DNA from 2 places in the Macrococcus epidermidis genome. Region 1 is predicted to be linked to the other one. Evidence: riboswitches for the same ligand, from Rfam matches in the RefSeq annotation. Region 1 holds a riboswitch; the other holds the start of a gene.

Region 1 (5,775 bases):
TTATAATTATGATTTCATCGTTTCTAAACACAAGAAATATATACCGAAATCTGATGTTGTTATCCATTTGAAAAAGCATAAGATATATATGGGGATTATAAGGTATAAAGATTCTTTTGATGAAATGGTAGAGGAATAGTGAATGACTATTTCCTCCTTCCTTGCTTCGTTATGATTTCGTCCATCGTCATATTAAATATTTTGCCGATGTTATACAGATCAACAGCAGTAATATTGCGTTCACCATTTTCTAATTTAGAATAGGTTGATAATCCAATATTTAATTGATGCGCCATTTCTTTGGAAGTAAAATCTAGATTCTCTCTGTGGTATTTGATCGATTTCGCAAAGTCGGAGTTATTCAATGTATTCCACCTCTTTTTTAGGTGAAATTAACAAAGAAAATCATAAAAAAGTGGGTATTTTCCAACTCAGAAAATACCCACAATTTTTTTGTAAATTATATTATAATTGAAAGTTAATGTTTTTATCTAATGTTGAAAAATAATGTCTTTTACTAAATTATTATAAGTTTTTCTCGTATATTTTAGTGCGAATTTTCCAAATCAGAAATTTTTAATTTATGTATTAATTTCCATATTATGATTAAAATATCATAATACAAAGGGGGTGACTCCGTGGATTTTGAGCTTGGTCGCATACATAAGATTTTAGTAACGTTAACCGATCACCCAGATGCAGACTATTACGGTTACTTTAAAGAAGACGACATCATATTTATCTTACTTGAGATGGGCTTAGTTGAATTCAAGTTCAATGTCTTAATCGATGATAACGTGTTCAAATCTTTACTTAATATTGAAGTAACTAAAAAGGGATTACTCTTTATGACTGCATATAACAATCAGGTGAAATACTAAGAAGACTGCTAATTAAGTGGTCTTTTTTATTAATTAAGCAATAAAAAATTGATATAATGAAATTGTAGTCTATATCAAATATAATTATATTTCGTTTTTCAATAATAATAATAAATTTTAGGGAGCAATTATATTAGTGATAACAAAAATAAAGATTAGAAATTATAAAATATTTAAAGAATTTGAAATAAATGTGCACGAAAAAAAGAATATTCTTGTTGGAGAAAATGGAGTTGGAAAAAGTACCTTATTGGAAGCAATATCACTAGTTCTCAATGGTTCAAAAAATGTTGTCGATAGTTTAGGGTTTCAAGCAATGTTTAATAATAATGCAGTGAAAACTTTTTTTGAAAATGAGAAAATAATTTCAAATCTTCCAACTATAAATATTGAACTTTATTTAGAGTTACCTAATAATCCGATTTTTGAATCATTGTATGGTAAAAATAATTTATTGAATAAAGAAACATATGGTATATATATGATTGTGCAGCCAGATTTAGAATTATATTCTCAAGAAATTGATGAAATTCTTTCATTAGAAGAAGATATCTTCCCGTATGAGTTTTATAAATTGCAATTTAAAACCTTTGCAAATACTGTTTATGATAGTTATTCAAAGAAACATAAAATCCGTTATGAATTTATAGATAGTTCAAAGTTAAATTCAAAAATTGGTATTAAGAAATTTATTTCAAATTTATTTGATCAACATGCAAATGAACAACAAAAAAATCAAATTAGATTTGAATTTAGAAAACAACTTAATAATTTTTCTAATGATTTATATGATAATTACGGTTTGAATTCATATGAGGAATATAAAATTCAAACATCAAATTTAATTACTAGCCAATTTGATAAACATATTACTGCGGTTAAAGAAGATATTTCTATAGAACAAGAAGGAAAAGGAGAACAATTAATATTAGGAATTCAATCCTCTTTAAACTCAACAAGTGAAAATGTAAAGATTATTTTAATTGAAGAACCTGAAAATCATTTGAGTTATATTAATATGTTAAAATTAATAAAATTAATAGAAGATTCAAATTTACAATTATTTATTTCAACACATAGTAATATGATTGCTTCAAGATTAGAAATAAACAATATGCATATTCTTTCAAAAACTAATGTAACAAGTATAATAGATATTTCAAAACAGGCAAATAGGTATTTTAAAAAATCTCCAAATACAAGTTTGTTGGATTTTATATTATCAAAGAAAGCAATATTAGTTGAAGGACCCGCGGAATTTATTTTAATGAACAAATTCTATGAAATTATTCATGGTTGTTTACCTCATAGTAACGATATATCAATAATATCCGTAAATGGTTTAAATTTTAAAAATTATTTAGAGTTATCTAAATTACTCGGTATTGAGACTTTAGTTATTACGGATAATGATAAAAATTATGATGAAAATATATTAAAGAAATATGAAGAAGTTAATAGTTTTGAAAATATAAAAATTGTTTCCGATATTAATAACGATAATCATACTTTTGAAGTATGTATATATAATTCTAATATTCAGATACTTGATTATTCAATGAAAACAAAAAGTATGAAAAATGGGTTACTAGAATATATGCTAAATAATAAAACTGAATTTGCCATGAGGTTACTTGAAAAATTAGAAAATGAAGAAATAGAAATTAATATACCAATTTATATTAAAGAAGGTTTACAATGGATAAAAGAAAAATAATTTATAATGCAGTTGCTGGATCCGGGAAAACCACTGCTATTATTGACAAATTGAATGAAAAAGAGAGATCATTAGTCCTAACTTATACTAATAATAACGAAAAAGAATTAATTTCAAGAATTATTATGAAATTTGGATACATTCCAGAAAATATTGTTGTTAAAAAAGTATATTCTTTTTTGTATTCTTTTTGTTTAAAGCCTTATCTACCAATTGATTTTGAAATAAATGGAATAACTTATAAAACACCGAATCATTTCAAATATAAATCTGACAATATTTCATATTATTTAAATTCAAATAAATTTATATATAACAATAAAATTTCAAAGTTTATTTTATTTAATGAAATAGATTTTATTGGTAGATTAAATAAATTTTTTGATAATGTATTTATCGATGAGTTTCAAGATCTTTCTTCAGATGAGATTAATATTGCATTTAAATTAATAGAATTTTCAGGGAATGTTTATTTGTATGGAGACTTTTTTCAAACCACTTATTCTACATCAATCAGAGGAAATACTAATAAAAGTATGAAAATAAAAATTGATAACTTTCTAAAGGGATATAAATCTAATGGTTATGAGATAAACACAAATGAATTTATTTTTTCAAAAAGATGCCCTCAATCAGTCACTCAATTCATAACAAATAAATTGCAAATTGATATGAAATCTCATACTTCTGAAAAGCATGAAATAAATCTTTTGACGGAAATAGATAAGATTAAAAATATTATGGAAAATGATAATATACCAAAATTGTTTTATCAAAAGGCAAATCAATATCTTGGATATTCAATGAATTGGGGAGAGTCTAAAGGATTAACGTTTGAAGATGTTTGCGTTGTATTAAATAGATCTACTTTTGAAAAGTATAATAAAGATAAATTAAATGAATTAGCACCTTTGACCAAAAATAAATTTTATGTAGCATGTACTCGAACTTCAAGAAATTTATATTTTATCGAAGAATCCAAATTATTATTATACAAAAAAAATATATAGAATTTTTAAATTAATAGAATTTTATTACAATTATATTAATAGAAGTGCCCATCATATGATAGGCACTTCTATTAATATTGTGGTTCTACGGTCACTTTGTAGCCATTAATAACAAACTCAACTTTACGGTTCTCTTTAACAATAGTTGGTTCTTCAGGCGCTTGTGTATAAAGCTCAGCATCTAATGCATTTAATTCACTTTTAAGCTGAGAAATTTTTCCCATTCTAGCCATGCTAGATGACCAACTGTTCGGTTTCTTCATTTGTGCCTCTACTAATTCTGCTAATACGTCTGCTCTTGTTCTCATTATAAACACTCCTTAAATCGTTTTTACAATAAAAATAAGCTCATCTTAAAGAAAGAAGAGCTTAAGTAAGAACTTCTTATCTTTCAAGATATCATCTTGTTGGAATTAGCACAGTGCATAAGCCTGTTGCTGAGGTTTCATAGGGCCAAGTCCCTCCACCTGCTCTGAATAAGATACGAGCTATTTTTTTGTAAGTTAATTATAACATACTTTTTTTATTCAGAACCCTTCGAAATCATTTTGTAATATTTTTTGAGCCATATTTTTAAGGTAAGTTTAAGGTAAAGTACATGGATTGAGATAGTATAATAAAAAGAAAATGAGGTGATAAAAGTAATGAAATCATGTCATAAACTTTTTATTGGTGCGGCGCTCAGTATCATCGGATTTATATTTATTGGATATGCGTTACTATATGATATTAAACCGGATAGCATTCACGGACTCATTGCAGGTGTACTTCTAATGATCGGTATGCCAATGTATTTTAAGAATTTAGCAACTCATCTTGAGAACGGAAGACAGTCGTGACGATTTGAAAGAATACTATATATTAATACAAAGTAAAGGAGACGAATCATGACATCAATTAAAGTTGCTGGTATCGATATTTTAAATCAAATGGTATCACCTTTTATGTTTGTAGAGAATGATAAACGTGTAAGATTTTATGAATCTAGACTTACGTACTTTGGTTATATGAAGTTACTAAAGAAAATCTCAAACAAATATGATTTGCTATACAATGGATTTGATATTAATGCGAAGCATTACAGGTTAGGAAAGATTATTGATATCAAAAGGTACAATGAGTATATCGTCTATAATGAAGAATTAAAGAAAGATTTTACGCATGTTAATATTAAAGGATTATCTTTAGAAGATGCAATCAATTACGTGAGATACCATAAAAGGAAAGAAAAGATGCCATTTTTTAGTTATCTTTATAATGATAAAACGTTTATTCGATTAAGTCCGTTTTACATTGATGTCATTTCAGAGGATACAGCGCTTATTGCGTGGATTAAGCAGGAATATAAATATGATTATGCGCATGACTTTGATATTGATGAGGTAATGACAGAAGCGGAGTGGCTGGGGTAGTATTAAAATATATTTTCATTGAAGAATTTATATTTATAAATCTTAAAATAGAAAGAGTATTAAAATGAACTTTAAAAGACATATAACTATATTAAGAATCGTCATGTATAGTCTAGATACGGTTATTGCGTTATCACTATTATATTATTTCGGAAGTAAGATATTCCCTTATGAATTCATCGCTCTGGGTGACCAATTCTATTATCTCAGTATTATTCTAATCCTTGAAGCCATTATCCTAACTGCAGAGAAAGTCAAGGAAGACTTAGAGGATATACCTATAGGAAAATGGAGAAGGTATCGAATATAAGCGATATCTCGGTATTAAGGGAATGAAAGTAATATCAAGTACATCAATGGCATATATACTACAATATTAAAAAAAATTAATTGTGAGTGAAAAATATAATAATTTTTTATATCCAGGATATTTATCCAGCAGATGAAACATATAAAAAATAATTATTAATGAACTTATACCAATTGAGCAGTACACCCAAATACCTTCCAATTCAATGATACTATTTCCGTAAATATGAAATAACATCAAACCAATATACAATAAGTAATTTAGAATATTGAGTGTCATAACTTTCTTCTTCAAGTAAATCACCTCTAAAAAAATATAACTTATTCTAAATTATATACATAATTTAGAATATATGTATATAATTATATAAAAATCAAAGGAATGTTTATTAAATATGAAAACAAATAAAGATGTTGTTTACGCTGCTTTAGGAGGATGTTTCGGT
Region 2 (5,775 bases), 1.1 Mb from region 1:
CTCGCCATCAAGTAAAACTTCACCTTGCGTAACTTCATATTTAGGATGACCCATAATTGCTGCTGATAAAGTTGATTTACCAGTACCATTAGGCCCCATGATTGCATGAATTTCATTTTGTTTAATCGTTAAATTTACACCTTTTAAAATTTCTTTCCCTTCAATTGAAACGTGTAAATCTTTAATTTCTAAAACTGATACCATATTGAATTCCCTCCGATATATATAATAATTTCATCTTATCTAGTTTATAATAATTTTAATCTGAGGTCAAAGACCTATGACTTAAATCACAGTACTTATTATAACCTAAATAAGATATTAGTTAAATTAATCGGGCTAAATATTTTTAATCAGTGAGAAAATATGTCTTTTGATTGAAAATAAAGAAACATGAATACAACCTTAATCTTCAATATAGTTTAAAAATCTCTTCCAAACTAACTCTTCATTCTATATCATCTTCACATTAATAAAAAAAGAGATTAAGACAAATGTCTTAATCTCATTTTTTTACTATTTTGCTGGAATTACTTTTCCATCATATTTTTTATTGATGAAATCCTGGATTTCTTTTGATTGTAATACTTTAACTAATGCTTTGATCTTAGCATCATCTTTATGTCCTTCTTGCACTGCAATTAAATTTGCGTATGGAGAATCTTCACCTTCAATTGCAATTGAATCTTTAACTGGATTTAATTTATTTGCTAAAGCAAAGTTAGAGTTGATGATTGTTGCATCACCTTCACCATTGTTATAAGTTTTAGGAACAAACTCTGCTGCTTGTTTGTTGTTGAATTGAATATCTTTTTTATTTTCAACGATGTCTTTAAATGTCGCTTTTACAGGATCTACTCCGTCTTTAAGTTTAATTAAACCTGCTTTTGTAAAGAATGATAAGAAGCGTCCTTCTTCAGCCGGGTTATTAGATACATACACTGTTGCACCTTTTTTTAATTCATCTAAGTTTTTCACTTTTTTTGAATATACCGCCATTGGTTCAACGTGGACATTTCCTGCTGATTCAATGTTGTATCCTTTAGCTTTTTTCTCAGTTTCTAAATACGGTGTATGCTGGAAGTAGTTCGCATCGATGTCACCTTCTGATAACATACGGTTTGGTGTTGTATAGTCATTGATGATTTTAATTTTTAAATCATAACCTTCTTTTTTTAGTGCTGCTTTTGCTTCTTCTAAAATTTCTGCATGTGGTGCGGGTGAAGCCCCTACTGTGATCGTTTTGTCATCTGACTTTGAAGTTTTGTTGTCGTCAGATTTATCATTACCACAAGCTGCAAGAATTAATATTAATGATGCAGTAAGAAATACGTAAAATAATTTTTTCATTTTTAACGCTCCTCTTTTTTGTATTATTTTTATAAAAATCCATTCTGGATAATTAACGTTTATCAACTTTCTTCGTAATAATGTCACCGACGAATTGAATGAGGAATACAATAATTAAAATAATTACTGTAGAAACAAAAATTACGTCATTTTGTCCTCTTGTGAATCCAACTAAGTAAGCTAAGTTACCTAAACCACCGGCACCAATAACGCCAGCGATTGCTGTAGAACCAACGAGTGCAATCGTTGTGACTGTAATACCAGATACAATTGCTGGTAAACTTTCAGGAATTAATACTTTTTTAATTAATGTCCATGTATTTGCGCCCATTGATTCAACAGCTTCGATTACACCTTTATCTATCTCTTTCAATCCAATTTCAACAAGACGTGCGTAGAAAGGTGCCGCACCAATAATTAAAGCTGGCAGTGCTCCTTTTACTCCACTGATTGTCTGCATGATTAAATTTGTAAATGGAAATAGCAATAAAATCAAGATAATAAATGGGATTGCTCGGAATAAATTGACGATAAAAGCTGTAACACTATAAAATACACGTGCTGCTTTTGACTTACTGCGAGAAGTTAAGAACAATATAATACCGATAATTAACCCAAATATAAATGTGAATATTGCAGAAATAAAAGTCATTGATAAAGTTTCAACGGTTGCAGTCCATACATCTGCCCATACCACATTTTTCATGCTTAACATATCTGTCAATGTTTTAATAAAATTATCCATGTCTTTCTACCTCCATCTCAACACCATGGCTTTTTAATTCTTCAGCGATAGGTTGAAGTGATCCGTTAACTTCTTTAACATGAACAATTAAATTACCGAAAGATCCTGATTGAGTATGTTTAACATTTCCTGCTAAGATATTCATCTCGATGCCGTACTTCTTAATTACTTTACTTACGATAGGCTGGCCAGTTGAAGAGCCAACAAATTTTAATTTCAGGATACTGCCATGTGGATATGCTTGTTTAATCTCTTCGATTGAAGTCTCAGTTTCATTATCCTGGATATCATCACGTACAAAACGTTTTGTGATAGTTGTTTTTGGATTATTAAATACTTCTATCACTGATCCTTCTTCAACCACTTTCCCTAACTCCATTACAGCTACTTTGTGACAGATCTTGCGGATAACTTCCATCTCATGGGTGATTAAAATTATGGTTAAGTTCAACGTTTTATTGATATCAACTAATAGTTCTAGAATTTCATCTGTCGTCTGTGGATCTAAAGCACTCGTTGCTTCATCACAAAGTAAAACGTCAGGATCATTACTTAATGCACGGGCAATACCTACACGTTGTTTTTGCCCTCCTGACAATTCTGATGGATAAGCATTTTCTCTGCCTTCTAATCCAACAAGTTTAATCAAAGATTTCACTTTAGGACTAATGTCGCTCTTTTTAACGCCGGCTATTTCAAGAGGTAATGCAATATTGTCATATACCGTTCTACTCCAAAGTAGGTTAAAATGCTGGAATATCATTGATATTTTTTGACGTTCTTTATTCAGTTGCTGCTTTGACAGTTTATTGATGGTACTGCCATTTACAATCACGTCACCACTCGTCGGTAATTCTAATCCGTTAAACATTCGAATTAATGTACTTTTCCCGGCACCACTGAAACCAATAATACCGTAAATCTCACCGCTTTGAATTTCAAGATTTACGTTATCGACAGCTTGTATATTTCCTTTTTTTGTTGTAAATGTCTTTACAACATTGTTTAATGTAATCAAATTTGGCCTCCTAACAAAAAAACGTCTCTCCTATGTGAACATAAGAAAGACGATAATTATCTATTTTCGACTCTCTCATCTTCTAAAGTTAATATAACTTTATGTGAATTGGCACCATGTCATTATTGACGGTTGCCGGGTTTCATAGGGCACATCCCTCCACCACTCTGGATAAGAGTTTATTTAGTTGTTTTATGAATATGTTCTTTATCTTAAGTCAATTTGAAGTATTCGTCAACAGTAAATTTAAATTTTCATACAAAGTTGTTACGGACTCAAATTGATAAGAAATATTTTCGACTATCCCATTACGAATAAACAATAGCACAGGTACACTTTTTATTTCATAATACTGACTTAAATTTTCATAATAATTTAAATCAATTTTTATAACGGGTATATTTAGAGATGCAGCAGTAATATCTAACATCTTTTCTGCAAGCTTACATGTACCACAAAACGGGGTATATCCAAATAGAATAAATGGTTGATCTGAAATTTCAAATTGCAAAAGCTGATTTAAGTTCATATTGCGCGGGCTTACCTTTCCATATCAATTGTTGTTTTACATCAAACTGATGTTTCATCATCGTTCTTGCTAAATAATCTAGTGGACAATTACCCACCTCACCGTATTTCGGATCAATATGAATATGATTACTTTCACTCACATGGCGTTTAAACCAAGATCTAATTTTACGTCCAGCTTTATCACTATCGGTCATAATATAAACTTTATGATGGTACAAATCTTCAATCATATCATCCAGTTTTCCGATACCCATCGTGCCATTGGTGCATATAATATGTACAGGTTCCGTTAATACTTCTTGTAATCTTAGTTTGTCACGCTTTCCTTCTACAACGATAACTTTAGTAATTACAGACATGTCCATCACCTTTTTATCATATTGTATTCAGTTTTAGCAATTTGATAATAAAAAAATTCCTTGATAAATTATTATCAAGGAAATTATACCATTTATGCGTTAATCATTTCATCATATTGTGCTTGATCCATTAATTCTTCAAGTGCAGCATCGTCAGCTTCAACTTTAATCATCCAAGCTTGATCCATTGCTGATTCGTTTACTAATTCAGGAGAATCTTCTAATTCAGAGTTAACTTCAATAACTTTGCCTGAGATAGGAGCATATAATTCAGATACAGTTTTTACTGACTCAACGCTACCAAAAGGAGCACCAACTTCGATTTCATCTCCAACTTCTGGTAATTCAACGAATACGATATCCCCTAATTCAGATTGTGCGAAATCTGTAATACCGATTGTTTTAACATTATCTTCTGATTTTACCCATTCGTGATCTTTTGAAAATTTTAAGTTTGACATTATAAACCCTCCGTTTAATTAAAGTACTATCACTATAATAATGACACATTGTAAGCGTTTATTCAATCATTTTTATAACCAAGTATCGCTATATTCTTTTTCTTTAAAGCCTAAAGTAATTTTATTGCCATTAACAGCTAACGGTCTTTTAACTAACATACCATCTGAAGCAAGTAATTCAAACTTTTCATCATCTGACTTTTCGCTTAATGTTTCTTTAAGGTTTAATGCTTTAAATTTAGCACCCTGTTTATTGAAAAGCGCATCAACATCAACATTTGTCTGCTCTACAATCGCTTTAAATTCAGCAGCCGTGGGAGTAAGTTCAACGATATGGATAGGTTCAAAACTAACGCCATGTGTTTCTAAATATTTTGCTGCCTTTCTACATGTACTACAATTTGGTAACTGATAAAATTTTATCATCATAGGCCTCCTTCTTAATTTAACCTAATATTAACAATTATTCTTAAAGGTTACAACTGCAATCCTTATCGTTTAATAATTTATTAAAAAGGTATATAATTATCATATAAATAAATTATATAAAACACTGTGAGGGAATAATTATGAGAACAATAAGTCAATATGAAGAATTTAAAGAAATTATAAATCAAGATGAGAAAGTAATCGTAAAATTCTTTGCAGATTGGTGTCCCGATTGTACACGTATGGATTTCTGGATTGATCCTATTGTAGATGAATACAATGATTATACATGGTATAAAATCAACCGTGACCAAGTACCTGAAGCTGCTGATGAGAATGAAGTAATGGGTATCCCAAGTATCCTTATCTTTGAAAAAGGTGAAAAATTAGCACATCTTCATTCTGCTAACGCAAAAACACCTGAATCAGTTAAAGCATTTTTAGCCGAGAACTTAAAATAAAATTTTAAATTTATAAACCATCCATTGATGAAATGGATGGTTTTTTTAATATGTTGAAATTAAATTATTATTCTTTCGTGGCTTATATTCTGATTCCGTTTGAGCTGTTAAATAAACCGCTCCATAAATCATTTCATCAGCCTCGCAACCTAGATGTTTTGATAACTCTGGGTGTAGTAAAGGTGGTTGTGTTTTAATACAGCTCCCTATCTTTTCTTCATATAAAGCTAATGAAAGCGTCTGCATAAAACCGCCAATCGCAAGAATATCTTCTAAATTTTCTTTTTGACGTCGATCGCGTGGACCAACGACTAACAATATACCAGCAAGTATTTTTGTTTTGTCTACATGCTGAATTTTTTTCTCTGCATTATTCTTAAATGCAACGTCAGCAAACGTCTGAGCATAGTTTTCTAATCTT

Evidence for each region. Region 1 has a riboswitch for S-adenosylmethionine ahead of KFV12_RS09875 (hypothetical protein). Riboswitches for the same ligand answer to the same signal wherever they lie in the genome.
Region 2: it holds a riboswitch for S-adenosylmethionine, as region 1 does, so the genes downstream of both, KFV12_RS04205 (methionine ABC transporter ATP-binding protein) here and KFV12_RS09875 (hypothetical protein) in region 1, are expected to answer to the same signal.

Annotation. Positions count from the first base shown of each region.
Region 1 covers NZ_CP073819.1:1,871,075-1,876,849, reverse strand. Annotated here, with positions in the region: gene KFV12_RS09900 (hypothetical protein) at 1-139, shown strand, start outside; gene KFV12_RS09895 (helix-turn-helix domain-containing protein) at 147-365, opposite strand; gene KFV12_RS09890 (hypothetical protein) at 639-881, shown strand; gene KFV12_RS09885 (ATP-dependent nuclease) at 1,018-2,598, shown strand; gene KFV12_RS09880 (hypothetical protein) at 2,580-3,608, shown strand; gene KFV12_RS09875 (hypothetical protein) at 3,680-3,916, opposite strand; SAM riboswitch class I at 3,990-4,091, opposite strand; gene KFV12_RS09870 (hypothetical protein) at 4,253-4,447, shown strand; gene KFV12_RS09865 (hypothetical protein) at 4,496-5,020, shown strand.
Region 2 covers NZ_CP073819.1:774,236-780,010, reverse strand. Annotated here, with positions in the region: gene sufC (Fe-S cluster assembly ATPase SufC) at 1-204, opposite strand, end outside; gene KFV12_RS04215 (MetQ/NlpA family ABC transporter substrate-binding protein) at 517-1,350, opposite strand; gene KFV12_RS04210 (methionine ABC transporter permease) at 1,403-2,095, opposite strand; gene KFV12_RS04205 (methionine ABC transporter ATP-binding protein) at 2,088-3,113, opposite strand; SAM riboswitch class I at 3,186-3,291, opposite strand; gene KFV12_RS04200 (thioredoxin family protein) at 3,331-3,642, opposite strand; gene KFV12_RS04195 (toprim domain-containing protein) at 3,614-4,003, opposite strand; gene gcvH (glycine cleavage system protein GcvH) at 4,096-4,464, opposite strand; gene KFV12_RS04185 (Spx/MgsR family RNA polymerase-binding regulatory protein) at 4,537-4,890, opposite strand; gene KFV12_RS04180 (thioredoxin family protein) at 5,034-5,354, shown strand; gene KFV12_RS04175 (nitroreductase family protein) at 5,400-5,775, opposite strand, start outside.